Regions from separate parts of the Desulfonatronum lacustre DSM 10312 genome, predicted to be linked through region 3. Evidence: predicted binding sites of a transcription regulator. Region 3 holds the regulator's gene; each other region holds the start of a gene.

Region 1 (10,513 bases), 770 kb from region 3:
TCCATGATGGCCTGCTTGAGCTTCTTTTCCCCGCCGAAGACAATGTCGTTCTCGTTCATGTCCGTGGAGAAGGCGTAGGTCATGAAGTTCTCGTCCGCGTCCGTTTCGGTGTAAGTCTGGTTGCGCCGGGTCAGCCAGGAATAGAACCCGCAGCCGATGGGCCCATGGGTGATGTTCACGATGTCCCGGGTTGGTCCGAGAATAACCCCCTTGCAACCGGCGTAGGTGCATCCGCGCATAGTGATGATGCCCGGAATGGTCCGGACGTTGGCGCCCATTTCCGGAGTTTCCGCGCCCTCGGCCTCCTTGACCATGATCTGCTTGGCCCGTTTCCGGGCTACCTTGGTCGGATATTTCTTCAACAGATCCTCCATCAGTTCAGTGGGATCCATCTGGACGATCTTTTTCTTCTTCGCGATGGTGGTCATGTTTTCTCCTGGCAAGGCCAAGCTTAATCTATGGATTTATTTCCCTTCTCCCCGGTACGCACCCGGACGGAGTCAAAGACCGGACTGACGAAAATCTTCCCGTCGCCGGGCTTGCCGGTCCTGTTCACCTCCATGATCGTCCCGACCACGTCTTCCACCTGATCATCGGTAACGATGACCGAGAAAACGCGCTTGGGATACAATCGTCCCTTTTCCCCCAGCAGCTCGGCAGCCTCTTCATAGCCCTTCTCCGCGCCCTTGAGCAGCTCGGAGTTAATCAACCCCTTGCCCCGGCCCTGGGCCTCCAGGGCGAAGAACGCGGGCACGCCGGCTTCAGCCAGGGCTTCCTTGGTCTTGTTGACCATGTTCATCCGGATGACGGCGGTGATCTCCTTCATACCCCGACCCCCTTCAGGTCCGCGCCCTCGGTTTCCTTGACCCCGGAGCTGATGGTGTACATCTCCTCCACCGGGCTGAGGAAGATCTTCCCATCGCCGAATGCGCCCTTTTCACCGGTCCGGGCTGCTTCCATGATCGTCTTGACCACGAAGTCCTTGTCTTTCTCGCCGACCACGCTCATCAGCAGGACTTTGGGAATCTCGTCGTAGGTGATCTCCCCGATCTTGATGCCGCGCTGCTTGCCGCGCCCGGCCACGGAAAACTTGGTCACCGCCGGATAACCGGCATCCATCAACGCCTTCAAAACCGCATCCACCCTCTCAGGCCGGACAATCGCTCGAACCATGATCAACATATCGCTTCTCCCTTATTGTTGGTTGAAATGTGGGCAACTCTACACGGAGTAAACCGAATAATCAGATACCTAGTTGGCGATGCCGTAGTCGATGAGCAACTTTTCCAGTTCGTCGATTTCCATGGGCTTGGGCACGATGAACATCTCGTTTCCGTCGATTTTTTTGGCCAGGGTGCGGTATTCATCGGCCTGGGGATGCTTGGGATCAAAGTCGATGACAGTTTTACGGTTGATCTCCGCGCGCTGGACCATGTTGTCCCGAGGTACGAAATGGATCATCTGCGTTCCCAGACGTTTGGCCAGCTCCACGATCATCTCCCGCTCGTTGTCCACATTGCGGCTGTTGCAGATCAGCCCGCCCAGGCGCACCCCGCCGGCCTCGGCGAATTTCACGATGCCCTTGCAGATGTTGTTGGCCGCGTACATGGCCATCATTTCCCCGGAGACCACGATGTAAATTTCCTGGGCCTTGCCTTCGCGAATGGGCATGGCGAATCCGCCGCAGACCACGTCGCCCAGAACGTCGTAAAAGACGTAGTCCAGGTTCTTGTCTTCCTTGTAGGCCCCGAGCTGTTCCAGCAGATTGATGCTGGTGATGATCCCCCGGCCCGCACAGCCCACGCCCGGCTCCGGCCCGCCGGATTCGGTGCAGACCGTCCCGCCGAATCCGGCCAGGAGGACATCGTCCAGTTCCACGTCCTCGCCCTCTTCGCGCAGGGTGTCCAAAACCGTGCGCTGATGCAGTCCGTGCAGCAGCAACCGGGTGGAGTCCGCCTTGGGGTCGCAGCCCACGATCATCACCTTGCGGCCCATCTCGCCCAGCGCGGCCACCGTGTTCTGCGTCGTGGTGGATTTTCCGATCCCGCCCTTTCCATAAATAGCAACCTTGCGCATACGTTCCTCCCGGAGATTGAGTGTTGAGAATGGAAGGCTTAGGGCAAGGAACATGCCAGGGGTGGGAGTGAAGCCATCTGGAAAAATTAAAGCAAATAATTTCAAGTTATTGCCGGAACATTTCGCCGAAGCGATTGCAAGTTGCCGCCCATGCGGACGCGACAAAGGTGAACGACATTTTTGTCGGAAACTACGGTTTTGCAGGGGTCGGGGGTCGTGTAGGGCACGACGCCCGACCCCTGCACGATGGGGGGGAATACCGTAGGTGATGGCCGGAGCACGGAATATCGTAGGGGCACGGCGCGCCGTGCCCCTACGGTGTGGCGATGAAACGCAGATCAACGCTCCCTGGCACTGATCGTGCTTGTTCCGGTCACTGCATTGCCCCTGAAACCACGACAAGGACCCCATATGCTTATCGACAGTACCTTACGCGAAGGCGCGCAGATGTTCGGCGTCTATTTCTCGGACGCCCAACGCCGGGACATTCTCTCCGGTTTGATTCGGGCCGGCGTGGACGAGGTGGAGATCGGCTGGGCCGGGCAGGACGGGCTGGAGGATCTGCTCCGGCACGGAAGAAAGGAAGATCCGTCGGAACGGACCAGGCTGACGGTCTGGTCGCCGTTGCGAATGCTGGACCTGGCTCGTCTGGCCGCCATGGGCGTCAGGCGCATCCAATTCGGCGTCCCGGTTTCGGACGCCCACATAGAGCATCGTCTTGGCATGGATCGGGCAGGACTATTGCTTCGGCTTCAAAACATCTTGCGCCGAGCAGCGGAACTGGAGATGGCGTTTGTCGGGGTCGGGCTGGAGGACGTATCCCGGGCGGACCGGGATTTCGCTTTGCAGGTCGTTCGGGTGGTGGAGGAATGCGGAGGCAGGCGGATTCGCCTTTCAGACACCGTGGGCCTGCTCACGCCGCTGGAAACCGCTGAACTGGTGCGCTGGTTCGCGGACCGGACCGATCTGGCCATTGGATTTCACGGCCACGACGACTTCGGCATGGCCACGGCCAATGCCATCACGGCCCTGGCCTCAGGAGCCGAAAGCGTGGACGTGTCCGTGCTGGGAATCGGGGAACGGGCCGGGATCGCGGCCCTGGAAGAGGTCGCCGGCCACCTGAACTTCAGGCGAGGGGCCGGCTACGATTTGAAGCAGTGCGTTTGTCTGGCTCGAATGGTTGCCGAAGCGGCCGGAGTACCCATGGTCCGGAACAAGGCCATGACCGGCGAGGACGTTTTTGCCTGCGAAACTGGCCTGCACCTGCAAGCCTTGGCCAAAGATCCCAGCCTGTTCGAACCCTTTGCCCCGGAAAAAATCGGCGCGAACAGAAAACTGGGCCTGGGCGGCAAAACCGGAAAAACAGCTGTCCGCCAAGCCGCCCATCGTCAAGGCATCACCGTACCCAGCCACGGAATCGAAAACCTGACCTGCGGCGTCCGCCTCCTTTCTCAGACTTTGGCTCGACCACTGTTCGAAGAAGAGCTCAGGGCATTGGCCATGACCGCCGACTCCGCGGCTTCAAGCTCTGAGTCGTGCCATGTCCCCTAAAGAAACCTCGCGCACGTCCGATAAAGACTTGAAGGCATCGTTTTTTCATCAGCCAACAAGGAGGTTTTATGGAACTTGACACAGCAGCGCAAAGTCAAACAGGCATCGCCATGATGGCGCAGACCTTGCAAAACGCAACTATGGGGGCGGATATCGTCACCAAAACCATCAGCGCGGGTAACCAGATCAATGCCGGGGCCGGTGGCGCGCAACAACCCGTTGACACCAGGGCGGTGGCCGAAGCCACCGGGAAAGGTCTGAGGATTGACGCGGCGGTCTAAACCAGAGCCGAACCAAGGACGATGCCGTTTTCGCGAAACACGGAGGGCAGCGATTTCAAGCCGTTGTCAATTTGAAGATACCGGATGACGGCACCTGATCAGCTTTCCGTCAAAACAGCCGGCCGGTCGCGGAGATTACCGTGACCGGCCGGTTATTTTTTGTTGCGACCCGACGAAAATCACCAGCCGTTCTTATGCACCCGGTCCGCTCTGAAGCGATCCTGGTGCGTGAACTCCTGGGCAGGCCAGCCCAGGGGGACGATGGCATGGGGTTCCACGCCGCCGGGCAGGCCGAGAATCCGGCGGACGGCGTCCATCCGTTCCTGGATCGGAGCGACCCCGGTCCAGACCGTGCCCAGCCCCAGTCCCCTGGCGGCCAGGAGCAGGTTCTGGATCGCCGCGGCCAAATCCTGGACCCAGTAGCCGGGATATTTCTCCAGGGCCAGTTCCGCGCAGACCACGATGCCCACCGGGGCCTGCCGAAGCATGCCCACGTAGGGATGCGTTCGCGACAACTCGTCTCTCAAGGCAGCATCCGTGACCACCACGAAATGCCAGGGCTGGGCGTTGCCCGCGCTGGGGGCGATCATGGCCGCGGCCAGGATTTTTTCCAAATCCGCCTCGCTGACCGGCTTGTCCGGGTCGAATTTGCGGATGCTGCGTCGGGTGTGCAGTGCTTCAAAAACGTCCATGTCCTGTTCCCTCCTTGCAGTATTGTTCAAGATGTATCCGTCCGTACACGTCATGCCGTACAGATCATGCGAGCCCCGAATCGGCTGCAGGAAACGGCTTCAGCACGAATCTTGTTCCTGTTCCCCGCGCTCCTCCACCGGCGGCACCAACACCTTGATCGGTTCGTGCACTCCGCTGATTTCGGCATAGGTCCGCAGCCGGGTGATCAGCACCGTGGAGACTTCCTGACCTTGGGCCACCAGCAGCGTGCCTTTCAAACTCTGAACATCCTCGGTCAAAAGCATCCCGGTTTGGAGCTGATCCACCCGCACCTCTTTCAATTCGTAACCGGATTTCCGACTGAGCACCCTTTCCAGCACATCCAGCACCCGCGGATCGTACCAGCCTTCCCGACCGCGCAGAATACCAAGGGCTTGATCCGTGGACTTGCCGGAATTTCCCAGTTGGTCGAAATCCACTAGGATTTTCAAAATTCGCCCGCCCAGTGGGATGTCAGGTCCGGATTTTCCGCCGATGGGCGCACCCTCTCCGTCATATTTTTTTTCCTGGTAGGCGATCATTTCCCGGACATTTTCCAACCGGGGAATATGGCCCAACAGATCTGCGGCGATCATCGGATGCATGTCGTAAATATGCTGCATTTCTTCGTCCAAGGTCTCGCCTCGGGTAATGCGCTGAATGGCCATGGTGGGCAGGAGCATGCAGCCGATCTGGGAGAGCAAGGCCGCGTTCTCGATTTCCCAGGTATTGGTCATTCCCAGATGCAAGGCCATCTGGCGGACTAGGCGATGAATCCGGTTGGCCCGGCCAAAAGCATCCGGATTCACCAAGGCCAGCAGTTCAGTGAGCACCTTGATGCTCCCGCTGAGGGTTTGTTCCAGAAGCTGTTTTTCCGCGGTTACCAGCCGATACTGCCGCAGGGCGTCCTCCAGAACCCGCTTCATATGCTGGGCCGAACAGGGCTTGGTCAGAAACCGGAACACGCTGCCTTCGTTCACCGCGGCAATGGAAGATTGAACGTCCGCGTAGCCGGTGAGCATGATCCGGATGGTATCCGGACATATCTCCTTCAATCTGGTCAAAAACTGCACCCCGTCCACTCCGGGCATGCGCATGTCCGAAACCACCACGGCGAACGGTCCCTTGCGGGCGATGATTCCCGCCGCCTCCCTGGCGCTGGTGGCGGTTTCCAGTTCATATTCCTTACGGAAATTGCGCCGGAAAGCGTCCAAGATATTGTGGTCGTCGTCCACGAACAGAATTTTTTCCCGCATGCAGTTTTGATCGGTCATGGCCGTGTTCCTTTACGATTCAAGTGACCGGATAATGGCGTGGATCTCATGCCGAAAACTCCGCAAAGGGGTCGTCCTCCGGAGCGGTGACCGGCAGCCTCAAAACAAATGTCGTGCCGTGCCCCACTTCGGATTCTACGGCAATACTTCCGCCATGGCGCTTGACAATGGCATTATGGACGATCACCAGTCCTTGGCCCGTACCCTTGCCCACGTCCTTGGTGGTGAAAAACGGATCAAACATTTTTGACCTGACGTTATCAGGAATACCGGTACCGGTATCCGAGATTCGGATTTCAATCCACTCTCCGTCAGCGCGGGTGGAGATGGTGATCAATCCCTGTTCTTGGGAGTGTTCTCCGTGGGCCTCAGCGACGGCTTGGGCCGCGTTGGTTACGATGTTCAGGAAGGCTTGGTTCAATTCGCTCAAATAACAAGATATCCGAGGCAGCTCCGGATCCAGGTCCATGTGCATCTCGGCCACGTATTTCCACTCGTTGCGGGAGACCGTGACCGTATCGGACAGGGCCGTGTTGATATCAGCCAGGACCATGTGCTGCCCGCCCGGATGGGCGAAGGATTTCATGGATCGGACAATATGGGCCACTCGTTCCAGACCGCCCAGGGATTGCTCGATGGCCTGGGGCACTTCCCGGAGCAGATACCCGACATCGGCAGCGGCATACCGGTCTTGTGCTCCCTTGACGGCGGCGGCTGAAAAACCGTTTGTCGGCTCGTCGCAAAGAAATTCCCGACAAGCTGAAACCAATGTGCTCAGTTCGTCGAAAGCTTCTTTCAGGAAGCGCATGTTGTCGCTGAGGAACTGGATGGGCGTGTTGATTTCATGGGCCACGCCCGCGGCGAGCTGACCGATGGACTCCAATTTCTGGGCCTGCATCAACTGGCTTTCCAGAAGTCGACGTTCGGTCACTTCTTCGCCCAGCAGGATCAGCCCGCCCATGGCCTGAACAGAGGTGGCGACCAGCGGAGTGATGTTCAGCTTGAGAAAGCCATCGGGGCCGTCAGGCCGTTGGAAGCGCAAATTCTCAACCAATACTCCGGCCATGGACTCGCGACACGTCCGGACGGCCTGGATCACCCGATCATGGTCCCAGGGCAGGGACAGACTCTCAAAGGAACGTCGGTGCACTTCCTCGAATCGAACGCCGAGGCAGTTGGTGGTCACGGAGTTCCAACGTTGAACCAAGCCGTTCTTGTCGATCACGATCAACAAGGACTGAATCGAGGTGAGAATCTGATGCAGTTCCATATGGGACTGCCGGTCATCACGCTCTGCCTGACGCAACCTGAACACGGCCGCGACCCGGGCTAACAACTCTCGCGCCTCCACGGGTTTGACCAGGTAGCCTTCGGCTCCGCATTCTATGCCTTTGGCTTGGCTGTCGGAATCCACATGCTCGGCCGAAAACAGAAAGACGGACGTGGAAGCCAGTGCCCGATCGCTCTTGATCCGTTTACAGACCTCCACGCCATTGATGTCGGGCAAGACCACGTCCAACAGAACCAGGTCGGGACGATTTTTTTCAGCCGAGCGCAGGGCTTCCATACCGCTGGAGGCTTGACTGACGTCGTAGTCCTGGGAGGCGAGAATGTCCGTGTAATAATTCAGTTGAACAGGCTCGTCGTCCACAATCAAAATGCTTTTCGATTCGTTCATGCTCCACCTCTCAGTCCGCCCCGATCCGGCCAGCGGGTCAACGGAAAATGAACGTGGTCCCTGTGTCCGGCTCGGCTTCAGTTTTCAACCGACTATGCCCGACCATTCTCTGAAGGGTTTGCCTCGTTGTCGGTCATGCCGAAAAGCTCCCTGGCTTTTTCCTCCCAGGCCGTGATCCGGTCGCCAAGACCGCAGGCGTCGAGATAGTCCAGGTCAGGTTCTTCGACCTTGCCCGCCGGTCCCTCGGGCTGGATGCCGACGACCAGAGCGTTGGCGGCGTGCAGGGCCGTCAAGGGAATGAACAGGGTCGTCGTGCTCAGAGCGGGCTGGTGGTGGAAAGCGATGGCTTCCACCACCGGGTCGGCCATGCCCCACAAGCCCAACACATAGGCCCCGAGTTGGGCGTGGCTTGCGCCAAGCAGTTCTCGTTCCACGACGGTCAGGGACAGGTCCTCGGACGCGACCATTTCCAGCATTTCGTCGTACAAATCCGGACAGTTCACGGCAAAGATCAGTTTGCCCACGTCATGGAGGATTCCGGCCAGAAACGCGTCTTCCTGGACCTCCCGGGGCGTGTTTTCCATGGCGCAGATCCGCTTGGCCAGGGTGGCGGTCATCAGGCTGTGTCGGGAAAGCCGGGCCAGGGAAAAGTGTGGACATTTCTTGGGATTATATTGCGAGAAAACCTGGACGTGCAGCACCAGGGCCTTGACCGTTTCCGTACCCAGCAAATTCACGGCCTGGGCCGGGCTGGTCACCTTGGTGTACATCCCGAAAAAGGAAGAATTAACCAGTTGGAGGATCTTGGCGGACATGCCCACGTCCGTGGCAATGATCTCACCGACCTTCTTCAAGGAACAGCGGGGAGACTGCAATTCTTCTTGAATGGCAAGGTACAGCTTGGGCAGGCTGGGGATTTGCTCCAAGCTGGAGGACAGGCAGGTCAAAGCTTCCTCGGCCAGATAGCGGCGCAGGGCCAGGAGGCGACGGAGCACTGCGATCAACGTTTCCGGGCTGCACGGCTTGCTCAGATACTGATGCACCACCTTGGTGGAGCCCATGATCATCCGCTCGTCCATATGGCCGGACAAGGCCACGCGGGCGGTTTTGGGGAAGCGCTCCTTGACCTCGTTCAGCAACTGAATTCCATCCATGCCCGGCATGCGCATGTCCGAAACCACCACGTCCATGGGCGTGGCGGCCATCACCTCCAAGGCTTCCTTCCCACCGGGCGCGAAATGCAGCTCCCATTCCCGGCTCTGACTGTGCAGCATCCGCCGCAACCCCTGCAATACCTGCGGCTCGTCGTCCACGAACAGAATGCGATACGTCATGCCTGCTCCTCGACGGTTGTTGAGATTTCCGTTTCAATCACCCTTTCGGTTCCACGCATCATGTTCCCGGCAGCGTGTCAATACGGCTCGCCGATTTCCTCAGGGCAGATTGTTCTCGATCCTCACCCGTTATCTGAATCGGCATCGAAATCGTGATCGAAGTCGAGCATCATGTCCAAGAAAATGCCGTATCAGAGGGTGATGTACAACATTTTCCGATTTCGATTTCAATCGCGATTTGGATTTTGATGAGAACAGATTTGCCCTGCCGATTTCCTCATGCGCTCAACCCGGTCAGATATTCCGAGGCATCCCGGATATCGATACCGTCCACGAATCGCTCTCGGCACAGGTGCATGACGGCTTGAGTGCATCTGGCGTCCGGACTGATATCTGTCCCGGAAGTAGGCCAATGATCTGGACGGCGCGGAATCGGCCCGTTTGACTTTCAATTCCGCGAGTCGCTGATCTTCAACCAAGGCGAAGTCAACCTCTTGCCCCTCCTTGGTGCGCAAATAGCATAAGGAAAGTCCCTCGGCTTTCGTATCGTTAATGAAATGAACGTGTTTGAGCAGGGAAAGGGCCACGGTATTCTTCAGTCGAACCCCCTCATCGCCGATGACGAGGCCGGTATCGTAAAACCCGTATTATTGAGAAGATATTCCCGGAGTTCCTTGGAGATGATTCAGTGAGCCGGGTGAATTCAATACCCTACCGAATCCAACCCCTCCCGCAGAACCTGGGCCGATTTACGCAAGGCCTGCTCCTCGTCCTCGGCCAGTGGATTGGTCAGCACGCGCTCAATACCTTTGGCGCCAACCACGCACGGCAACGAGAGGCAGACATCATGCAATCCGTACTGGCCCTGCATCAACGTGCCCACGGTGAGCACGCTGTTCTGATTCATCAGCACCGCCTCGGTGATCCGGACCATGGCTAGGCCGATGGCGTAGTAGGTGGCCTGTTTGCGCTTGATCACGTGATAGGCGGCGTTGCGCACGTCCTCGTCGATCTCCTTTTTCTTGGCGTCAATGGATTTCCCGCAGGCATGGCAGTAGTCCATCAACGGTATGCCCGCGATGTTCACCCGGCTCCAGACCAGCACCTCGCTGTCGCCGTGCTCGCCGATCACGTAACCGTGCACGTTGCGGGCATCCACGTCGTAATACTCGGACAACAGGTGCCGAAAACGCATGGTGTCCAGGACCGTACCCGAACTGATCACTCTCTCCGGAGGCAGCTCGGAGACCTTCAAGGCCACATGGGTCAAAACATCCACGGGGTTGCTGACCATGAGCAGGATTGCGTCGGGATTGTGCTCCAAGATCCTAGGGATGATGTCCTCGACGATCTTCACGTTGCGCTTGGCCAGATCCAAACGGGTCTCCCCTTCTTTCTGGTTCGCGCCCGCGGCGATGACCACGATCTGGGCATCCTTGCACATTTCGTAGCCGCCGGCACGGATGTCGATGGGCTTGGTGAAAGGCAACCCATGGCTCAGGTCCATGGCCTCGCCCTCGGCCCGCGCCGCAGTGCGGTTCACCAGCCCGATCTCCCGGACCAATCCCTTGATGCACAGGGCATAGGCAAAGGACATGCCCACCAGCC
Region 2 (10,513 bases), 410 kb from region 3:
CGCGGGGTTGGATGCAAATTTTTCCGGGGTGTCCGGCATACTGTCGACATATTCAAAAACTAGGCCGAGTCCTGCTTACCGATGTGCAATCCGGCTTCCAGGCGGTCCTGGATTTGTTTCGGATTCCAGGCCGTGGTGCCCTGGCGGACTTCGAAATGCAGGTGGGGGCCGGTGGAGCGACCGGTGGAGCCCACCGTGGCGATCTGCTGCCCAGCCTGGATTTTGTCTCCAACCTTGACCGTGTTCCGGTCGTTGTGGGCGTAGTAAGAGCGCCATCCTCCGGCATGCTCCAGAACCACCATATTTCCGTAGCCGCCGCGTTGACCCACGAAGACCACCCGACCGTCCCAGGCCGCGCCGATGGGCGTCCCCTTGGAGGCGGCCATGTCCACGCCGGAGTGCCAGGCTTGCTCCCCGGTGAACGGGTCCTGACGCCAGCCGAACCCGGAGCTGACCCGGCCTTCAAGGGGCCAGTGCATGGGGGGCAGGATCGGAGAGGGCGAATCGATGTTCCCGGTCAGGCTCGGGCCGTCGACGGACCCGGTTCGGCTCGGACCGTTTACGGACCCAGGATGTTCCGGAACCACCCCGCCGCGTTCCTCAATGGACCGGGCCAGGGAGCGAACCATATTCATGGTGCTGGTGGTCCCGGGAATGCTTACGGCGTCAAAGGAAGAGCCTTGGGGTCGACCCGTGGCTTCGGGAGCCGCGAACGGCCCCTGGAGTGAAGCCACCTGGGGATAGGTCGCGGACAGGGAGGGTTCCGGATCGGTTTCCGAGGCGGTTGCGTCGGCGGCCAAAGTTGGTTTTTGGGGCGGGGCAAGGATGGTCAAGGGCATGGGCTTGCCCACCGGGTCGCTGTCCTTGGTGGCCTGGACCTGGGTCTGTCGGAGCTGCTCGAAGATCATGTCGCCGAGACCCATCCCCCCGCTTCGGGCCAGAACCGAGGCCATTTCCATGTCGAAATGGGACTGCCAGAACTCCTCGCCTTTGCCTCGCAGGGGGTCATGGTGGGGGACCGTGGCCCGCATCTGCTTGATCAACTGATGCAGAAACATGGCCTCGAAGTCCTGGCTGGCCTCCCGCAGTTTGCTCTCGTGCTTGGCGGTCGCCGCGTCTTGCGGGTCGCCTTTTTGGGAGGTCCGTTGGGAATCTTCGGTCGATTCACCGGAGCGCAGTCCCCGGAGCGCGTCGAAACGCCGGTGAACATCGTTCTGCCCGTGACCGAGCAGCAGGGTGTTCGTATCCGGCAGGCCGATCATTTAGATCACCTCCACGTCCGCGTGCAGCGCTCCGGCGGACTTCAGGGTGCGCAGGATGGAGATCAGGTCGCGGGGCGTCGCGCCGATGGCGTTGAGGCCGTTGACCAGGTCTTGCAGCGTGGCCCCTTCAAGGAGAGTCAGGCGGCGGTCTTCCTCGCGAATGCCCAGTTCGGTGCGGGGGACCACGGCGGTCTGACCCAGGGAGAAGGGTTGAGGCTGGACCACTTCCGGGCGTTCGGCCACGACGATATGCAGATTCCCGTGGGCCACGGCGACTTTGGACAAACGGACGTTCTGGCCCACGACCACGGTGCCGGTCTTCTCATCCACCACGACCCGGGCCCGTGAGTCCGGGGTGATGGGCAGACCCTCCAGGGCCGCGATGAAGGGAACCAGATTGCCCTGGTACATGTCCGGGACGTCCACTTCGATGGTGGAGACATCCATGGCCCGGGCCAAAGGGGTGCCGAAGTTGGCGTTGATCCGGTCCACAACCTGGACCGCGGTGGAAAAGTCTTTGGTCTGAAGATGCAGGACCACGTTGTCCTGTTGGTTGAACTGGAAGGGAACGGAGCGTTCCACCGTGGCTCCGTTGGGGATCAGACCCACGGTGGTGATGTTTTTCTGGGCCTGGGCCGCGTCGCCGCCGGCGCTGAATCCGCCCAGGAGCAAGGGGCCCTGGGCCAGGGCGTAGGTCTGGCCGTCCACGCCGCGCAGCGGGGTCATCAGCAGGACGCCGCCCAGAAGACTGGTGGCGTCGCCCACCGAGGACACGGACACGTCCAGGCTGGAACCGGCCCGGGACGAAACCGGCATTTGGGTGGTGACCATCACCGCGGCCACGTTACGCACCCGCAACCTGGAGCGATCCACCCGCACCCCCATCCGTTCCAGCATGTTGGACATGGACTGGATGGTGAACTCCGCGCCTCGGCGGTCGCCGGTACCCGACAGACCGACAACTAGGCCGTAACCCACCAATTGGTTGCTGCGGTCGCCGGCCACGGTGGCGATGTCCTTGATCCGGACGCTGGCCTGGGCCGGATTCGTTCCCATCAGCGCGAACAAGAAGCCCATGGCGAGAACCAGCACGGCTGAAGCCTTGAAATACCTCTTCCACATACTATTTCCTCCGGATTGCCGCCGGGGCAAAGGTCTTGTCCTGCTCGCACGTATCGGGATCAGGTCGAAATCGTGATCGAAATCGATGTTGCAAAAAGACATTTCAATGCGTTGAAATCAATATTTTAGTTCGATTTCGATTGCGATTTCGACAACGATTAAATACTGATTTCGTATACTTTTCCTTAAAACGGCCAGACATTGTCCAGGATCCGGGTCAGCCATCCGGGCCGTTGTTTGTCCGCCAGAACACCCATGCCGTAGAATTCGATGGTCGCGTCGGCCATGTGGGTGGAGAGGATGGTGTTGTCCGGATCAATGTCCGTGGACCGGACCAGCCCCCGAACCACGACGATCTGGGTTTCGTTGTTCACTCGGGTTTCCCGGGCGCCCTCCACCTGCATCAGGCCGTTGGGAAGCGTCTTGACCACCCGTGCGCCGACCGTGGCCGTGATGGTGGATTCCCGTTTGGTTTCCCCGTCGCCTTTGAACGAGTTGGAGGTCCTGGCGCTGATCAGCGGAGTTTCTCCAAACTGGCCTCGCTCAATGCCCAAGACCGGCAGTCCCGCGTTGATCAGCCGCTGGTCCAAAAGGTGCTCAATGCCCATGCCGATGTCGGACTCTCTGGACGTGTCCGTGGTGGCCTTGTTCGTGGCCTTGCTTTCCTCCACGACCTTGATCCGGACGATGTCTCCCACCCGCCTGGCCCGATTGTCCGCGAAGAGCAGCTCCGCGCTGGCCGGGTTGAACAGCGAACCGGGATTGAGTTCGGCCGGTTGGGGGTAGTCCACGGTTTGGGTCAGGATCGGGCTCGGCATGCTTTGAGTGCTGGCCGGGGCGCAGGCAAACCCGCTCAGCCCGAGGAGCATTGCCAGGGGCATGAGCACGGCTACGGCTGGGCGTATGGAGAGTATTTTGTCGGTCATCGCATTATCCTCGTGTTTGCTTGCTTTGGTCGGTTCTTCGGCTCGGGAGCGTCGCACGGTCACGCATCGGCTTACCTGACCATCACGGTTTCGTGATCTCGGATCCGGGCCAGGACTTCATTGTTGTTCTGCAAATTCCGCACCGTGATGGTTTCCCCAATGGCTCCGTCCTGGAGCGCCTGGACCTGGATCTGCAACCGGACCAGCTCGCCCTCATAGACCAGCGTGATCACTTCTCCGCGGCGTACGGCGGGCAAGGGGTCCAGGGCGGACAGGTAGATGACCTGGTCCATGCCCACCGGGGAGCGAATCTGCCATGGTCCGCCGGTCCCGTCCCAGACCTGTTCCCGCAAATAGGCCAGGTTCTTGCGCTGAAAGGTGACGTCGTCCAGGGCCAGCGGATTTCCCCGGTTCAACGGGCGACCTGCCGTGGGCACGGTTTGCCAGACGTCCAGAAAGACCGTGCCGGTGAGACGGCGGGTGATTCGCTCGTCCACGGAGCGGACCAAAAAGCGCAGACTGTTGCGTCCGGGTTGCGGGTCCGCGGCCAGTTCCAGCTCCAGGGTGTCCTGGATGTGGGGCAGAAAAATATGGCTCGGAAGGCGAAAGTCGCGAACGGTGATTTCTTCTCCCAGTTGGCGGACTTTTGGGGTCAAAAAAGTGACGACGCGGGACCGCAGCTCTTCCTCCAGCACCACCTGCCCCCCACCCTGGATCACGACCTGGCCGGGAATGCGCGTGGAGGCGGCGGCGTGACCGACGTACTGCCGAAGCATTCCGGCCAGTCGGTCCTGGGAGAAGGTCATGGTTTTGCCGCTGTCCGGAGCGGGCCACATGGGCCGGTCGGCGAGGTTCGTCCATTGGGCGCGGCCATGATCCGTCAACGGCACGGCGATGTCCCCGAACCGGACCACCTCGCCCTGGACCGCGGCCACGGGCTGGATCATGTAATGCCAGTAGCCGCGCTGGGCCGCGCTGGGTTCGGCAAGGACGCTCAGGCCGGCCGCAGTCAAGAGCACAAGAGCCAGAAAGAGACGAGTGAGAGAAGTTTGCATGGCCTGCCTTCTCATCTGTTTACCTTCCCACTAAAACTACCGCTTAAGCTGCGTGGCGGTCTGGAGCATCTGGTCGGAGGTCTGGATGGCCTTGGAGTTGATTTCATAGGCCCGCTGGCCGGTGATCAGCCGAACCATCTCCTCGACCATGTCCACGTTGGAGCCTTCCAGAAAACCCTGGGCAATAGTACCGACGTTTTCCTCGCCGGGAACCCCCTCAATGGGATCTCCTGATGCTTCGGTGGGCAGAAACATATTTCGACCGATGCTGTTCAGGCCGGGCGGGTTGACGAAGGTGAACAAGGGGATGTCCGCACCGGCCAACTCCTCGCCGAATCTGTCCATGGCCACGATGCGTCCGTTTTCCGTGACCACGATGTTCTGGGTATCCTGGGGCACGATGAACTCCGGCTGGAGGGCGTAGCCGTTGGCCGTGACCACCTGACCTTCGTTGGTCAATTTGAAGGCCCCGGCCCGGGTGTAGGCGAACTCGCCGTTCACATCCACCTGGAAGAACCCGTCGCCTTCAATGGCCAGATCCAAGGGGTTGCCGGTGTTCTGGAAAGACCCGGTGGTGAATTCCTTGTGCACGGTCACGGGGCGAACCCCCATGCCCACCTGAAGCCCGGTGGGAATCCGGTCTCCGGCGGCATTGGCCGCCCCGGCGATCTTCATGGTCTGGTACATTAAATCTTCGAATTCGGCCCGGCTTTTTTTGAAGCCCGTGGTGCTGACGTTGGCCAGGTTGTTGGACGTGACGTCGATGTTCATCTGCATGGCCATCATGCCCGAGGCCGCCGTCCATAGAGAGCGCATCATTGAGGTTTTCCTCCATCTATTTCAGTGTATTATTGCTATCGGGGTGAAGCCACTTCCCGGATGACCTTCTGGTCCGCTTCCTGGGCCGTGTGCATCACCTTCTGGTAGGCTTCGAAACTGCGGTGGGCCTCGATCATGTTGACCATTTCGCTGACCACTTCCACATTCGCCCCTTCCAGGTAGCCCTGCATCACGGTGGCGTTGTCCGCGGGCAGTTCGGCGGCCTGGACTCCGGGACGGAGTCGGAACATGTTTTGGCCCAGTTTTTCCAATACCTGTGGATTTTCAAAGGTCACCAGGTCAAAATTGCCTACGGGCTCGCCATTGGCCTGGATTGCTCCATCGGGACCGATGACGATCCGGGCGTTGGGCTCCAGGTTCACGGGGCCGCCGTCCACGAGCACGGGGAAGCCTTGCCCCGTGACCAACTCGCCGCCCGGGGTCAGGCGGAAGTTGCCGTTGCGGGTGTAGAAATCTCCCTCCAGGGTGCGGACTTTGAAGAAGCCTTCGCCTTGAAGCGCCGCGTCCAACGGATTGCCGGTCTCCTTGGCCGATCCTTGAGCAAAGTCGATGTGGGTCAGGGCGATCCGGTTCTGGGCCATTTCGTCCGGGACAGGAAGCAGCGATTTTTCGTTGATGGCGGAAATGGGGTCCAGCATGCCGTGGCCGAAACGGATGAAGACGTCCCGAAAGGCCATGGTTTCACGCTTGTAGCCCGTGGTGTTCACGTTCGCCAAATTGTTGGCGGTATTTGCCAAGCGGTGTTCCTGGGTCAGGGCGCCGAACAGGGCGTTATACATACTGGTCTGCATCGCGATTCCTCCTGGTTTTGGATGCAAGCAAATTCCAAGCCATTTTTTCTGGTCTGGATGCTTGACAAGTTCTGGGCCCTTGAGCATATGAACGATTGCGTTTCGCGGGCGGGCGTAGCTCAGCTGGTAGAGTACAAGCTTCCCAAGCTTGGTGTCGCGGGTTCGACTCCCGTCGCCCGCTCCATCTTTATTCGCAGCATCCTGATCGGTAGCGGCCCGGCCGCGCAGCAGAGACGACGAACGGGGTGGGCCATGTGGTCCACTTTTTTTTTGGGATTTTTAGACAGCCATGCAGACTTCTCCCCCTTCTTCCCGCGCTCGGTCGGAAGAAATCCTTCGCCATCTGGAGTTATTGGTTTTGCCCGTTGTTCACGGCCTCGGCCTGGAACTTTGGGGGTTGGAGTATCTGCCCCTGGGCCGCAAGGCGTTGATCCGCATCTATATCGATGCGGAGAGCGGAGCGACCATTGATCAGTGCGCCATGGTCAGCCGCCAGCTTGGCCCTGCTCTGGAAATCGACGAGCGACTTCCCGGCGCTTTTAACCTGGAGGTCTCCTCGCCCGGCCTGGAGCGTCGGTTCTTCAAGCCGGAGCAACTCCAAGGCTACCTTGGGCGGACCGTCCAGGCCCAGCTCCATGAACCGCTGGAAGGACGCAAAACCTGTCGCGGCGAACTGTCCGCGGTGGACGGCCCGATGGTCACGCTTGTGGAAAACGGCGCACCGATTGCGTTGGATTGGGACCAAATAAAGAAGATTCATTTGATCCATGCGTTTTGACCCGAACCCGCCGGACGACTCCGGTACGGAGAGGGCTTTGTGAATCGGCGCAGGGTTTCGACACATATGAAGGATTGCCGAAAACAATGATAATTGTTGTCGGCCGGAGGCGCGAAACGGCCCCGGCCCTGATATTATCCTGGAGGATGAGATGAGCGCCGAACTGCGCAAGGCCATTGAGCAAATCAGTAAAGACAGAGGAATCCACAAGGATCTTCTCATTGACACCCTGGAACGGGCCGTGCGGTCCTCGGTGACCAAAAAGTTGGGCGAAGATGTGGATATCGAGGTCTCCTTCAACGAGGACAAGGGCGGCTTCGACGTCTATCAGTTCAAGCGGGTGGTGGAAGAGGTCGTCGATCCGGTCAGCGAGATTCTGCTTGAGGACGCCAAGCATCACGACCCTAATGTTCAGCTGGATGACGAACTCGGTTTTGAACTGAAAGTGGAAGACCTGGGCCGGATCGCCGCCCAGTCCGCCAAGCAGGTCATCATCCAGCGGATGCGTGAGGCGGAGCAGGAAATCATTTACGAGGAATATAAGGACCGCAAGCGGGAGATCGTCAGCGGGTCCATCCAGCGCCGGGATCGTTCCGGCTGGATCATCAACCTCGGCCGAACCGAGGCCTTGTTGCCCAAGGAAGAGCAGATTCCCAAGGAGCGGTTCCGGCGCGGGGATCAAATTCAGGCCCTGCTTTTCGACGTGCGCAAGGAAGGGCGCGGCCCGCAGATCATTGTTTCCCGGTCGCACCCGGATTACCTGACCGTGTTGTTTCATCGCGAAGTGCCGGAAGTGGGAGATGGCTTCGTGCGGATCATGGGCGTGGCCAGGGACCCGGGTAGCCGAGCCAAGGTGGCGGTGATGTCCACGGATCGCGACGTGGATCCGGTGGGCGCCTGCGTCGGGGTCCGCGGTTCGCGAATCCAGAATATCGTCCAGGAACTGCGCGGCGAGCGGATCGACATCATCGTCTGGAGCCCGGAGATCACCACCTACGCCGTGAACGCCTTGTCCCCGGCCAGGATTTCCCGGATTACCGTGGACGAGGAGGACGGCGTCCTGGAAGTCGTGGTCCCGGACGATCAGCTTACCCTGGCCATCGGGCGCAAGGGACAGAACGTCAAGTTGGCCGCCAAACTGTTGGGTTGGAAGATCGATATTTTTACGGAGAGTCGCTACGGGACCATGTACAAGGATCGGCAGGGCCTGGAGCAATTGGTCAGCGTGGCCGAAGTGCCTCTGGAAGCCTTTTTGGCCGCCGGCTTCAACAGCCCCACGGCCGTGGCCGAGGCCGACGACGAGCAGTTGTTGACGATTCAGGGACTGGACGAGGCCAAGGTCGCCGATGTCCGTTCGGCCATCAATTTCCTTGGCTTGATCGAACGTCCTGAAGACGATGAGAGCGAGGACCGCGAGAGCGACGAAGAGGCCGCCGACTCCGTTTCGGAGGCGGTTGCTGATCCTGATCTCGATGAGGCAGAATCCGAAGGCGAGTCCGGGGAAGATGCGGATGAATCCGCTGATGCGAACGAAGAGACTGAAGCAGCTTTCATCGAAGGGGCTGAAGTCGCTTTCGTCGGGGAGACGGACCCAAGCGCGGATCCCGAGGCGGAGCGTGATCGAGAATGAGTCGCAAGGGGCGGCCAACGGCTCTTCCGGAGAACTTTTAGGAGAATCTTTGGGAGACCCATTGGCAGACCAGCCGGAAAAACGCGTCGGGCACGTGCCCCTACGGACGTGCGTCGTCTGCCGCCGGAAAGCTCCCAAGATCGAGTTGCGCCGTTTCGTGCGCAACTCGGATCAAGGGGCTCTTGTTGATCTCCGCCAGCAATTGCCCGGGCGGGGGTTTTATGTATGCAATCATTTATTATGTTTAGATAAATTGACGTCGACAGGGAAACGTCGGAAGCGGTGCAAGGGAGAAATGCATGGCCAATAAGATACGCATTATGGAATTGTCTTCTGAACTTGGGGTCAGCAATAAGGAATTGCTGCAAGTCTTGCGCGAGCTGGACATCCCGGTGAAAAGCCATGTCAGCAGCATCTCCGAAGAGGAGGCCGCCCAGGTTCGAGAGAGAATGCAGCGCAAGGACGCCCCTGTCGATGTTCAGCAGCGGGAGATCCAACCCGGGGTCATTTTGCGGCGGCGACGGAAGGTCGCCAAGCCGGACGCCCAGGAAGCTTCGGACGCCTCCGGAGATCAGCCCGAGGATGTCCCGGCTCCCGAGAGAACGGATGGTTTGGAGCAGGATGCGGTCAAGGGAGCGGCGGAGAAAGCTGAGGATGCGACCGAGGCCGCTGCGCCGGCTCAGCGTCGGGCTGGAAAAAAGACCGTGGACGCTCCCCCGGCACGGATTATCGGCACATCCGAAGAGCCTGTCGCCCCGGACATGAAAGAACCAGGCGCAGAAGAAGTCGGGGCGGATGCCCCTTCCACACCTGCCTCCGAAGAGACGGCGGCGCGTGTTGCGTCGGATACTCCAGCCGCGCAGGATGTGCCGGATGTGTCGGATATGCCGGATGTGCCGGATGTGTCGGATATGCCGGATGTGTCGGATGTTTCCGGTACGGTGGATACACGGACGGAGGGCGTCACGTCCGACGACGGATTCGTATCCGGCGAGGATGCGACGGGTGATGCAAAAACTGAGGACGTGGAAGCCGCGGCTCCCGCCGAGGCGGCCACCGGCGAAGAGTCCGATGCGGCTGCATCGGAAGCCGTCGGTGAAAAGGCGAAGAAGCGGAAACCGCGGAAGCGCGAGCCGTTGATCCAGAGCGGACCGCAGGTGCGGATCATTTCCAAGCCGGAAGCCAAGCCGGACTTTTCCTATAAGCCCGAAAGCAAGCCGTACACCCCCACTCCGGTTCGGACGCCCGGCGCTGCGGAAGCGCCTGCCCGGGCCGGGGCGGACGCCGGTGCGCAGGGCGATAGCGCCTCGGATCGGAAGAAGAAGAAAAAGGGCAAACGCACTGTGGAGATCACCCAGCCTACGGTGCTCGGAGAACAGGACCGCGGTGATCCGTCCTGGAAAAAGAAGAAAACCACTCCGGTTCAGGATCGGACCGGCGGCAAGTTCCGGGCCAAGCGGTCGCGCCCTAAGTTTCGTCACGAAGCCGAAGGTCAGGCCGGTCAGGCCGGAACCCAGCCGATCAAGGCCGCCAAGCGTAAAATCCGCATGGAAGAGGCCATCCGGGTTTCGGAGATGGCCAAGCAGATGGGGCTCAAGGCCCAGGAGATCATCAAGACCCTGTTTTCCATGGGCGTGATGACCACCATCAACCAATCCATCGACATGGATACGGCGACCTTGGTGGCCGCGGAGTTCGGCTACGAGGTGGAGCAGGTCGGGTTCATGGAAGAAGGGTTCACGCACATCCGTGAAGAGGACAAGCCGGAAGATCTCGTGGCGCGTTCTCCGGTTGTGACCATCATGGGCCACGTGGACCACGGCAAGACCTCTCTGTTGGACGCCATCCGCGAGTCCAACGTGACCAAGGGCGAGGCCGGGGGGATCACCCAGCATATCGGCGCGTATCACGTGGAGACCAATCGCGGCGCGGTGACCTTTCTGGACACGCCCGGTCACGAAGCCTTCACGGCCATGCGTGCCCGTGGAGCTCAGGTCACGGACCTGGTCATCCTGGTGGTGGCCGCGGACGACGGCGTGATGGAACAGACCAAGGAAGCCGTGAACCATGCCAAGGCCGCCGGGGTGCCCATCGTCGTGGCCGTGAACA
Region 3 (10,513 bases):
TGCATGCAGATCCGGTTGAACGGGATTTCCAGATGCTCTTCGAGGCGCTTGCGCAGGTAATTGGCCGCGAGAACCGCGTTTTCCGAAACCCGGATCAGCCCCTCCCTGCCCAGACGCAGAATGTAGGCGTAGGCTTTCAGGTAGACGCCGAAGTTGCCGTAGAACGGGGCCACGTAGCCGATGGATCTGGGGTAGTCGTAATCCAGAAAGAACTGGCCGTCCTCCAGCTTGACCACCCGGGAAATCGGCAAAAAGTCCACAAGCCGCTCGCATACGCCCACCGGACCGGAGCCCGGACCGCCGCCGCCGTGCGGGGTGCCGAAGGTTTTGTGCAGGTTCAGGTGGACCACGTCGAAACCCGCGTCGCCCACGCGCATCTTGCCCAGAATGGCGTTCAGGTTCGCGCCGTCGTAGTAGAGCAGGGCGTCCACGGAGCGGACCAGTTCCACGATCCGGGGCAGATGCTGCTCGAACAGGCCCAGGGTGTTGGGGCAGGTCATCATCACCGCGGCCACGTCCTCGCTGAGTACGGCTTCCAGGGCTTGAGGATCGACGATCCCGTCCCTGGATTCCAGGCTGATCACGTCAAAGCCGGCGATGGCCGCGGAAGCCGGGTTGGTGCCGTGGGCCGAGTCCGGGACCACGACCTTGGTCCGCTTGCGGCCTTTGTCCTTGTGGTAGGCGGCGATGATCATCGCTCCGGTCAGCTCGCCGTGGGACCCGGCCATGGGGTGGACCGTGAAACCGGCCATGCCCGTGATTTCGCAGAGCAGCCGTTCGGTTTCGAAAATCACTTCCAGTGCGCCCTGGGCGAAATGGCCCGCTCCCCGGAACTGGGGCACCAGCGGGTGCAGGCGGCTGAAGCCCGGCAGGGCCGCGGCCTGTTCCATGAATTTGGGGTTGTACTTCATGGTGCAGGAGCCCAGGGGGTAAAAGTGACTGTCCACGCCGAAATTGAGCCGGGAAAGCCGCGTGAAATGGCGAACCACGTCCAGTTCGCCAACCTGGGGCAGACAAGGCAGTCCGTCCCGGGCCAGCTCCTGGGGGATCAAACCGGTCAAGTCTTTCTTCAACTCCCGCAGCCCGACGCCGGGGCGTCCGGAAACGGATTGTTCGAATATGGTCTTCATAACGCGCCTCCCAGCAACTCCTTGAGGATGCCGATGTCTTCGCGGGTGTTTTTTTCCGTGCAGGCGATGAGCAGGACGTTTTCCAGGCCTGGGTAGTAGCGACCCAGGGGAAAGCCGGGCAAAAAGCCGCGTCGGGTCAGGCGGTCGATGACGTGGTAGACGGGCTTGGGCAGGACCAGGGCGAACTCATTGGCGAACGGGCGTTGACTGAGCAGTCTGGCTCCGGGGAGCTTGAGCAGGCGCCTGGCCGCGTAGTGGGCCAGTTCGGAGCAGTGTGTGGCGGTGTTGGCCAGCCCACGGGGGCCCATCAGGCAGAGGTAGGTGATGGCGCGCAGGGCGCAGAGGGCCTGGTTGGAGCAGATGTTAGAAGTGGCTTTTTGGCGGCGAATGTGCTGCTCACGGGCCTGGAGGGTCAGGACGTAACCGGTTCGGCCCTGGGAGTCGGTGGTCCGCCCGACGATCCGGCCGGGCATCTGGCGGATCAGGGCCTTGGTGCAGGCCATCATGCCCAGATACGGCCCGCCGAAACTTAGGGGCAGGCCCAGGCTCTGTCCTTCGGCCGTGGCAATGTCCGCGCCCATGGCCCCGGGGGTCTTCAGGACGGCCTGCATCAGCGGGTAGACGGAGATGATGTTCAGGGCCCCCTGGGACCGGGCATGGGTGAACAGGCCGGAGAAGTCCTCCAGGACGCCGAAGAAGTTCGGGTTCTGGACGATGACCGCCGCGGTATCGGTATCCACCGCCGCGGACAAGGCTTTCAGGTTCGAGCCGCCTTCCCGGTGGGCGACCACGGTCATCTCCAGATGGAGGTTGGACGTGTAGCAATCCAGCATCCTGCGGTAGATGGGGTTGACGCACTCGTCCACCACGATCTTGCGGCGTTTGGTGTGGCGCACGGCCATCATCATGGCCTCGTACAGGGCGGTCCCCCCGTCGTAGACCGAGGCGTTGGCGTACTCCATGTCCAGGAGGCGGCAGACCGCGGTCTGGTACTCGAATATGGCCTGGAGCGACCCCTGGGAGGCCTCCGGCTGGTAGGGGGTGTAGGCCGTGGCGAACTCGCCGCGGGAGGTCAGAAAGTCCACCGCGGCGGGAATGGCGTGGTCGTAAAAGCCCGCGCCCAGAAACCCAACGAGCCGGGTGTTGTTTTTGTCCGCCAGAGTTTCCAGGTGCCGCATGACCTCGTGCTCGCCGAGACCTTCCGGCAGGTCGAAGCTTTTGGGCCGCAGGGCCTCGGGGATCTCCGCGAACAGGGCGTCCATGTCGGCGACGCCGACGACGTCCAGCATGCGGCGCTGTTCGTCCGGGGTGTGGGGAATGTAGGGCATGGTTTATTCTACTCGTCGCTACACTCGGCGATGGCTTTGTATTCCTCGGGGGACAGCAGGCCCTGGGGAGGCTCGCTGAGCCGCACTCGGATCATCCAGCCCGCGCCGTAAGGGTCCTGGTTGATTTTTTCCGGCGCGCCGTCCAACTCGGCATTGACTTCGACGACGGTCCCGGAAACCGGGCTGTTCAACTCGCTGGCCGCCTTGACCGACTCGATGCTCCCCATTTCCCGGCCCTGAACAACGGTGTCGCCCATGGAAGGCAGTTCGATGAAGGTGATGTCGCCAAGCTGGCACTGGGCGAAATCCGTGATGCCGATCAGGGCTTCCTGGTCGGTGACGCGGACCCATTCATGGGACGAGGTGTAGAGCAGATCATTGGGAATCATCAAGGGCTCCTTGGAGGCGGGTTCAACGGTTCAACGGTTCACGGTCCAACGGTTCAAGAGTTCGCGGGGCAAAGGTTGGGTTCATAGCGGTTCAAGGACGATTCTGGCAATATCCGGGGCCAGGGAAATGACCTGGAACGGCGGCCTGCTGTGGACGGCCTCGGCCTGTTCCGGGCAGGAATCCGTGATCCAGATCGTCTCAAAACTCTCGTCCTCCAGGCGGTGCCAGCAACAATTGGGGAAGACGCCATGTGTGGCGAAGGCGCTGACTCGGGCCGCTCCTTTTTCCAACAAGAGGTTCTTGCATTCGATCAGTGTTCCGCCGGACATGATCAGGTCGTCCACGATGAGCACGTGCCGATTCACCGGGTCGCCTTCCTTGATCAGGACTCCGCGCCGATCACCCCGGCGGGCTTTGAGACAGACGATCTGTGGAAATTCCGGAAACAGGCGACCGAAGCGTTTCCAGGCACCCTCGTCCGGAAAGGCGATGGACAGGTCGGGCTCGTCGCGAACCCGGTCCTTGAGCAGAGGGATCGCCGTTTCCAGCCTGGGGATTACGCTGTCGGAAAAGTAGAATCGTTCCTGCAGGGCGTGGATATCGTAGATCACGATCTGGGCCGGACCGGACATGGTCAGAGGAATGTCCGAGAGCAGGCGGGCCAGGGTGGCCGCCGTGGCGATCTGGCCTTCCTCCTCCACCCGCTCCATGGTTCCGGTGGGAAAATAGGGCAGGATCAGCTTGAAGGAGCGCACCGCGTAGCGAGGCAGCTCAAAGAGCACGGCCAGTTGGGCGAACATCTCCGCAGGGGTTGTCAGGGTGCTCAGGAAAGCCACGTCGCGGTTGCGCAGCCCGGGCGCGTTCTCGATGCGCAGGTTGGGAAAGCCGTCTCGGAAATAGGACCAGTCGATGCGACCCAGGGTGATCCGATCCGGGTGGGCCGTGTGGATGCGCAGGGCCGTTTCGGTCATTTGCGGGCAGAAGAAAAGATGGATCATGAGGGCTCCCGGTGGAGGGCAAGGACAGGGTCAAGAGGGAGGTCAAGGGAAGCGCGCAGGGCCTTGAGTTCCCGGCCGGTCAAGGGTCGGATCGCGCCGGGAGGGAGGTCGCCCAGACGGATCGGTCCTTGGGAGACGCGTCGCAGGCGGACGATGTGCAGCCGCAGGTCGCGGCACATCCGGCGGATCTGGCGATTAACCCCCTGGCGGAGGGTCATCTCCAGGGTCACGGCGTTGTCCGGCGCTCGGGGTGAGCGGTCCTCGATGACCCGCGCCCGGACCGGCGCGAGTTGGTCCCCCTCGGCCAGGCGCATCCCCTTGAGCATGGTCGCCAGTTTTTCCGGGGTGACCCGGCCACGAACGCGGACATGGTAGACCTTGGGGTGTTCCCAGCGGGGATGGGTCATGCGCAGGGCCAGTTCTCCGTCCGTGGTCAGCAGAAGCAGGCCTTCGGAAAGTAGGTCCAGTCTGCCCACGGAAAAAGGGCGACGACCACGGATGTCCGGCGCAAGCAGATCAAGGACGGTCTTGCGGCCTTGAGGGTCATGGGCCGTGGTGACGACGCCCGGAGGCTTGTGCAGGACCAGATAGAGGTGGTCCGACGGCTGGACTGGACCAAGGCGGATCTCGCGTCCGTGGACCCGGACATGGTCCACGGCTGGATCGACGCGGATTCCCGGCGAGGCGGCCACGGTTCCGTTGACCATGACCGCTCCGGCCAGAATCAGATCGTCCGCGGCCCGGCGGGAACAGAGCCCGGCCCGGGCCAGGGCCTTGTTCAGCCGGATGGCCTGTCCGACCTTCGTGGTGTTCGCCGCCGAATCATGCTCCTCCGAACTGTTCATCTGGAGAGAATAGGTCCGTGATCGCCGAAGGGTCAAGGTGTGGAGGATTTCCTTTTTCCTTCCGATTCCAGTTCTGATTTGACCACATGGTCAGGGGCGTCTATAGGCGTTGGTCGGTATTACGTCGGAGTTTCAGGCCGTCGATACGCGGCGGTTGTATTTTTGTGAACGATTTCGAAGGAAAATCGGCACTCGATTTTCTCTTGCAAAGATTGTACTCTCCATTTTTTATCGATTCAAAGGGGAGGAGGCGTGCGTCGGAAAGTCATTGCCGGAGCGTTGATCCTGTTCGTGCTTGGTTTGTATTTCTTTTCCGGTGATGCACCCGAGGAGCGGCGTACCGTCGGTCCCATCGCCGGCGGAGCGGACACGGACGTGAGCATGAGCGGCGTGGAGATGCGCCTGGGCCAGGAGGGGCGAACCCTGTGGACCCTGCGGGCTCTGTCCGCGTCCTACGACCAAGGCCAACAGATGGTGTTGCTCAACGCCCCGACCATCGTAAAAAGTCTGGATGGTCGGGACATTCCCGTGATCGTCAGCGCCCCCCTGGGGGAGGTGGATCAGGCCACCAGCGATATCCGGCTTTGGTCCGGAGTGCATATGGAATATGGTCCGACGTATCTCAATTCCGACGAGGCTGTTTTCGTTCAGGTGGATGAAACCATTTTTCTGCACGGTGACATCCTCCTGGACCGCCAAGGACTGCAATTGCGCTCGAAGCGGGGCGACGTTGACCTGCACACCTGGGTGGTCAACGCCGAGGGCGGAGTGGAAGTGATCATTGCCAAAGACAGTTTCGGACACGGGTTGTAAATGGAAACTCGGTTTTCATTGACCTGGCTTTTGCGGGTCACGTTTCCGGTCGTTTTTGTGGCGCTGTTCCTGTTTCCGGGTTGGAGTTCTTCGGCGGAAGAGCAGGCCATCCCGACGCGGATCACGTCCGAGCGGCTGCGCTACTCCCATCGCGATCACCAGATCGAGTTCATGGGGGACGTGCGGGTGGACAGGCCGAATTTTCAGCTCCGTTCGGAGCGGCTGGTAGTGCTTTTGCGAACCCTTCCCCGGGAGGCTCGACCCGAGGGCATGGCTCCGGAACAGGACATGGAAGCTCAAGTGGACATTGAACAAATGATCGCTTTTGGCCAGGTCTTTCTGAAGCACGAGGACCGTGTCGGCCACGGCGACATGGCCACCTATTGGGTGGACCAGAGCGTCCTGCGTCTGGAAGGCAACGCCCGGGTGGAAGAAGGCGGGACCCGGTTGGAAGGCAACGTGATCACGCTCAATGTTGAAGAAAGAGAGGTGGATGTGCAGGGACGCACCGATCGTCGAGTGGAAGGAATGTTTCTTTTGCCTCGGGAACAGGGGGCGCGGTGAAGGCCCTTCTCTCCGGCAAGAGTCTGCGCAAAAGCTTCGGCCAGAAAGAGGTGGTCCGGGATATTTCCATCCGGGTCGAGCAGGGGGAGATCGTCGGCCTTTTAGGTCCCAACGGAGCCGGGAAAACCACCACGTTCTACATGCTGGTCGGGGTGATCAAGCCCACCAGCGGGGTGGTGGACCTGGACGGAAAGCGGATCACCACTTGGCCGCTGCATGAGCGGGCCCGGCTGGGGCTGAGCTACCTGCCCCAGGAGAGTTCGGTCTTCAAAAAGCTGACCGTGATGCAGAATTTGCGGATCATCCTGGAGTACACGGACTTCACCCCGGCCATGCAGCGCAGAAAGGCCGAGGCCCTGCTGGAGGAACTGGGCATCTCCAAACTGGCCGACCAGAAGGCCATGTTTCTCTCCGGCGGGGAGCGCCGCCGTCTGGAAATCGCCCGGGCCCTGATCCGGAATCCGAAATTTATGTTGCTGGACGAACCCTTCGCGGGTATCGACCCCCTGGCCGTGGACGACATCCAGGAGATCGTGATGTCCCTCAAGGAGCGGGGGATCGGTGTGTTGATTTCGGATCACAACGTCCGCGAAACGCTGAAGATTTGCGACAGAGCATCCATCGTCTTCGAAGGACGGGCCATTTTTGAAGGGTCTCCGGAAGCCATCGTGGCCGATTCCATCGCTCGGAAAGTTTACCTCGGTGAGGACTTTTGCTTATGATTGATCAACAATCGGGATTGGCGTTCCAACCGGTCAGCCCGGTCATGGAGGCGAAAACGCGACATGGCTCTTGAACTGCGCCAGCAACTGAAGTTGACGCAGCAGTTGGTGATGACCCCCCAACTGCAACAAGCCATCAAGCTGCTTCAGCTTTCCAGGCTGGAGCTGGTGGAAAGCATCCAGCAGGAATTGCTGGAGAATCCCGTATTGGAGATCGCGCCGGAAGGCATCGATGAGACGGTGGAGACCCCGATAAAAGACCCTGCCGAGGATCGGTTCCAGTCCGTCAACGTCGAGGAGCCCCGGCAGCTTCACGATTCGGAGTGGCAGGACTACCTGGGAGAATTTTCCAGCATCAGTCGACAGATCCAGGGCCGGGACTGGGAAGTCCCGGAAGAGGGCATGAGTTTCGAGGCCCGGCTGGCCGGCAAGTCCACGCTGATCGGCCATCTTTCCTGGCAGTTGCGGCTTTCGGCCTTGTCGGAGCGGGAATTGGCCGTCAGCGAGGTGATCCTTGGCAACCTGGATGCCGTGGGGTATCTTTGCGAATCCATTGAGGACATCGCCGCCATGGCCGGCTGCGAGACGGAGGAGGCGGAGCGGATCCTGCGGATCATGCAACGCCTGGACCCCGTGGGGGTCTGCGCTAGGAACCTGCGGGAGTGCCTGCTGGTCCAGATGGACGAACTGGGGCTGGACGACCCGATTCTGGTCTCCCTGGTCAAGGATCATCTGGAGGAGCTGGAAAAACGTCGCTACAAGCCGTTGGCCAAGAAGTTCAAGCTCTCCATGGAGGAAATCAAACACTACCTGGACTGCATCCAGCGCCTGGACCCCATGCCCGGCAAGAGCTTCGGCTCCGATGATCCTCAGTTCACCAGCCCGGACGTTTACATCCTCCAGCACGGCGGCGATTTCATCGTGGTTCTGAACGAGGACGAGATACCGGGTTTGATGGTCAATGAGGCCTACGCCAAGGAGCTGTCCGTTCACGACAAGGGGACCAGGGACTACATTCAGGAAAAGGTCCGATCCGCTCACTGGTTGATGAAAAGCCTGTACCAGCGCCAGCGGACCCTGCACAAGGTCGCCGAAAGCATCGTCCGGTTCCAGATTGATTTTTTTCGCCATGGGGTGACGCATCTGAAGCCGATGATCCTCAAGGATGTGGCCCTGGACATCAACATGCACGAGTCCACGGTCAGCCGGATCACGACCAGCAAATACATGAGCACGCCCCATGGAACGTATGAACTGAAATTTTTCTTCAACAGCGCCCTGGGTATGGACGACGGGTCGGAGGCCGGCTCGGAAAGCGTCAAGGCGGAGATCAAGAAGCTGATTTCCGAAGAGGACCCCAAGCGTCCGCTCAGCGACGAACTGATCTCGCAACTTTTGAAAAAGTCCCTGGGCGTGAACATCGCCCGCCGTACCGTGGCCAAGTACCGCATGGCGTTGAACATCGAGTCGTCTTCCAAGCGCAAGGCCATTTTTTAGCCATCCCGGATGCTCCCAACGGAGCGAACAACCTCAAACCAACCCAGAACCCGTTTTACTTCGGAGGTGTCGCATGGAAATAACTTTTACTTTCAAGAATTTCGAGCCGTCCAATCACCTCAAGGGCTACGCCGGCGAGCGTTTCAATAAAATCAACCGTTACCTGCGTCCTGAAGATCAGGGCGAACTGGCCGTCAACCTTTCCGTGGAAAAGTATCGGCATATGGCCGAGGTGATCCTCACGGGCAAGGACATGCATTTCTCCGCCACCACCGAAAGCGAGGACATGTACTCCACCATCGACCTGGTCCTGGACAAGCTCGAGGCTCAGGTGCGCAAGACCAAAGAGAAGAACAAGGACCATCGTCGCGGTCAGAAGAGCCAGTCCGCGCGGGTGGACGTGATCACCTTTACCCAGGACGAGACCGGCAAGCGGGCCCAGACCATCACGGAAACCGACAATTTCGAGCCCAAGCCCATGTCCGTGGACGAGGCGGCCATGCAATTGGAAGCCCTGGGCAACGATTTCCTGGTTTTCTTCAACGCGGACATCGAGCGCGTCAACGTCATCTACCGCCGGAAAAGCGGCGATTTCGGTCTGATCGACCCGGGTATCTAGTCGATGGTCCTCAAGGATTTCTTGAGCAAGGACTTGCTGCTCCCCGATTTGCAAGCCAGGAACAAGACGGAAGTGCTGGCGGAATTGGTCGCCGTGCTGGCCCAAAACGTGCCGAGTCTGGATGCCGAGGCGGCCTTTCGGGTGCTCAAGGACCGGGAAAGTCTCGGGAGCACGGGCATCGGCGAAGGAGTGGCCATTCCCCACGGCAAGCTGGAGGGGCTGGACAGGATCGTGCTGGTGGTCGGACGCAGTTCCGAAGGCGTGGATTTCGACGCCCTGGACCGCAAACCGTGCCATATTTTTTTCATGGTCCTGGCCCCGGAACAGGTCGCCGGAATGCACCTGCGCATCCTGGCGTCCATCACCCGGCTGCTCAAGGACGAGACCTTTCGGCATGCCTTTCTCACGGCCCAGGACAAGGAGCTTTTCTGGGACGCCCTCAGTTCGGCGTGATGGTATTTTATTCGTCCACACCGTAGGGGCACGGCGCACCGTGCCCCTACCCCAAAAGGCAAACCGCGATGAGCGCAGACCAACCGCGAAAACCGTGCGAACTCTCCCTGGTCATGATCACCGGACAGTCCGGGGCCGGAAAAAGTACGGTCCTGAACGTCTTCGAGGATCTGGGGTACTACTGCGTGGACGGTCTGCCGGCCGGGCTGGCCGGACGGTTGCTGACCCTGTCCGAGGAGATGAAGCTGAACCAGTACGCCGGGGTGGCCCTGGGGCTGGATGTGCGCCAACCGGACTTCGCCCTGCAATGGGAGCAGTTCGTGGAGCGGATGGACCTGGCCGGGATGTGTCCGAAACTGGTCTTTCTGGAGGCCCGGGATGCCGTGCTGATCCGGCGTTACGCCACCACCCGCCGTCCGCATCCCCTGGAAGCCCAGGGCATGGGATTGGACCAAGCCATCTTCCGTGAGCGGATCATGCTGGAGGGGTTGCGCAAGCACGCCGACTTGGTGGTGGATACGTCGGATTTTTCCATCCACGACCTGCGACGGGTGTTTCAGGAGAAATGGCCCCTGGATCAGAAACTCGGCGAAGGGATGCGCATTCACTTGATTTCCTTCGGCTTCAAGTACGGCGTTCCTCTGGAGGCGGATCTGGTCTTTGATCTGCGGTTTCTGCCCAATCCCTACTTCGACCCGGAACTGCGCCCCCTGTCCGGTCTGGACGAGCCCATTGCCCGCTACGTGCTGGGGGACGACCCGGGAAAGGACTTTATCGGTCGGTTCGAGGATTTTTTACGGTATCTGTTGCCGTTGTACGCGGTGGAAGGCCGGTATCGGTTGACCATGGCCCTGGGATGCACCGGAGGGCGGCATCGCTCGGTGGCCGTGTCCCAGGCCGTGTCGGCCGCGCTGACGGCCGTCGGATTTTCCGTTACCATTGAACATCGTCACCTGAATCTGGGATAGCAGCGGATTTCGGTTTTTTGGGGGAACATGCGGTGATTGGAGTCGTATTGGTCACGCATACGGAGTACGGCGCGTACTTGCTCAAGGCCGCGGAGCTGATTCTCGGTCCTCAGCAGGATTGCTACTTCGTCAGCGTGGATGTGACCAAGGAAGTGGAAAAGTCCCTGACAGAGATCAGAAAGAGCG

Evidence for each region. Region 3 encodes sigma-54, which starts transcription at its own class of promoters, with help from an activator protein. Its sites were predicted from a motif close to CTGGCACGGNNNNTGCTT; they were not measured.
Region 1: a site for sigma-54 is predicted at 2,425-2,442, ahead of DESLA_RS18730 (LeuA family protein). Genes of this name have one in related genera too.
Region 2: a site for sigma-54 is predicted at 6,022-6,039, ahead of flgF (flagellar basal-body rod protein FlgF). Genes of this name have one in related genera too.

Annotation. Positions count from the first base shown of each region.
Region 1 covers NZ_KI912608.1:968,564-979,076, forward strand. Annotated here, with positions in the region: gene nifD (nitrogenase molybdenum-iron protein alpha chain) at 1-428, opposite strand, end outside; gene DESLA_RS0104585 (P-II family nitrogen regulator) at 452-826, opposite strand; gene DESLA_RS0104590 (P-II family nitrogen regulator) at 823-1,182, opposite strand; gene nifH (nitrogenase iron protein) at 1,252-2,076, opposite strand; gene DESLA_RS18730 (LeuA family protein) at 2,488-3,627, shown strand; gene DESLA_RS0104605 (hypothetical protein) at 3,696-3,908, shown strand; gene DESLA_RS0104610 (nitroreductase family protein) at 4,088-4,600, opposite strand; gene DESLA_RS0104615 (HD domain-containing phosphohydrolase) at 4,700-5,893, opposite strand; gene DESLA_RS18735 (response regulator) at 5,940-7,571, opposite strand; gene DESLA_RS18740 (response regulator) at 7,664-8,905, opposite strand; gene DESLA_RS0104635 (L-lactate dehydrogenase) at 9,609-10,513, opposite strand, start outside.
Region 2 covers NZ_KI912608.1:2,147,123-2,157,635, reverse strand. Annotated here, with positions in the region: gene DESLA_RS21770 (peptidoglycan DD-metalloendopeptidase family protein) at 60-1,262, opposite strand; gene DESLA_RS0110230 (flagellar basal body P-ring protein FlgI) at 1,263-2,384, opposite strand; gene DESLA_RS0110225 (flagellar basal body L-ring protein FlgH) at 2,570-3,310, opposite strand; gene flgA (flagellar basal body P-ring formation chaperone FlgA) at 3,382-4,365, opposite strand; gene flgG (flagellar basal-body rod protein FlgG) at 4,402-5,184, opposite strand; gene flgF (flagellar basal-body rod protein FlgF) at 5,220-5,996, opposite strand; tRNA gene DESLA_RS0110205 (tRNA-Gly) at 6,105-6,180, shown strand; gene rimP (ribosome maturation factor RimP) at 6,355-6,774, shown strand; gene nusA (transcription termination factor NusA) at 6,926-8,404, shown strand; gene DESLA_RS22435 (YlxR family protein) at 8,286-8,714, shown strand; gene infB (translation initiation factor IF-2) at 8,704-10,513, shown strand, end outside.
Region 3 covers NZ_KI912608.1:1,739,185-1,749,697, reverse strand. Annotated here, with positions in the region: gene gcvPB (aminomethyl-transferring glycine dehydrogenase subunit GcvPB) at 1-1,130, opposite strand, end outside; gene gcvPA (aminomethyl-transferring glycine dehydrogenase subunit GcvPA) at 1,127-2,458, opposite strand; gene gcvH (glycine cleavage system protein GcvH) at 2,467-2,847, opposite strand; gene DESLA_RS0108230 (phosphoribosyltransferase family protein) at 2,929-3,846, opposite strand; gene DESLA_RS19475 (pseudouridine synthase) at 3,843-4,691, opposite strand; gene DESLA_RS0108220 (LptA/OstA family protein) at 4,944-5,504, shown strand; gene DESLA_RS0108215 (LptA/OstA family protein) at 5,505-6,068, shown strand; gene lptB (LPS export ABC transporter ATP-binding protein) at 6,065-6,790, shown strand; gene rpoN (RNA polymerase factor sigma-54) at 6,854-8,287, shown strand; gene hpf (ribosome hibernation-promoting factor, HPF/YfiA family) at 8,361-8,906, shown strand; gene DESLA_RS0108195 (PTS sugar transporter subunit IIA) at 8,910-9,359, shown strand; gene rapZ (RNase adapter RapZ) at 9,428-10,327, shown strand; gene DESLA_RS0108185 (PTS sugar transporter subunit IIA) at 10,375-10,513, shown strand, end outside.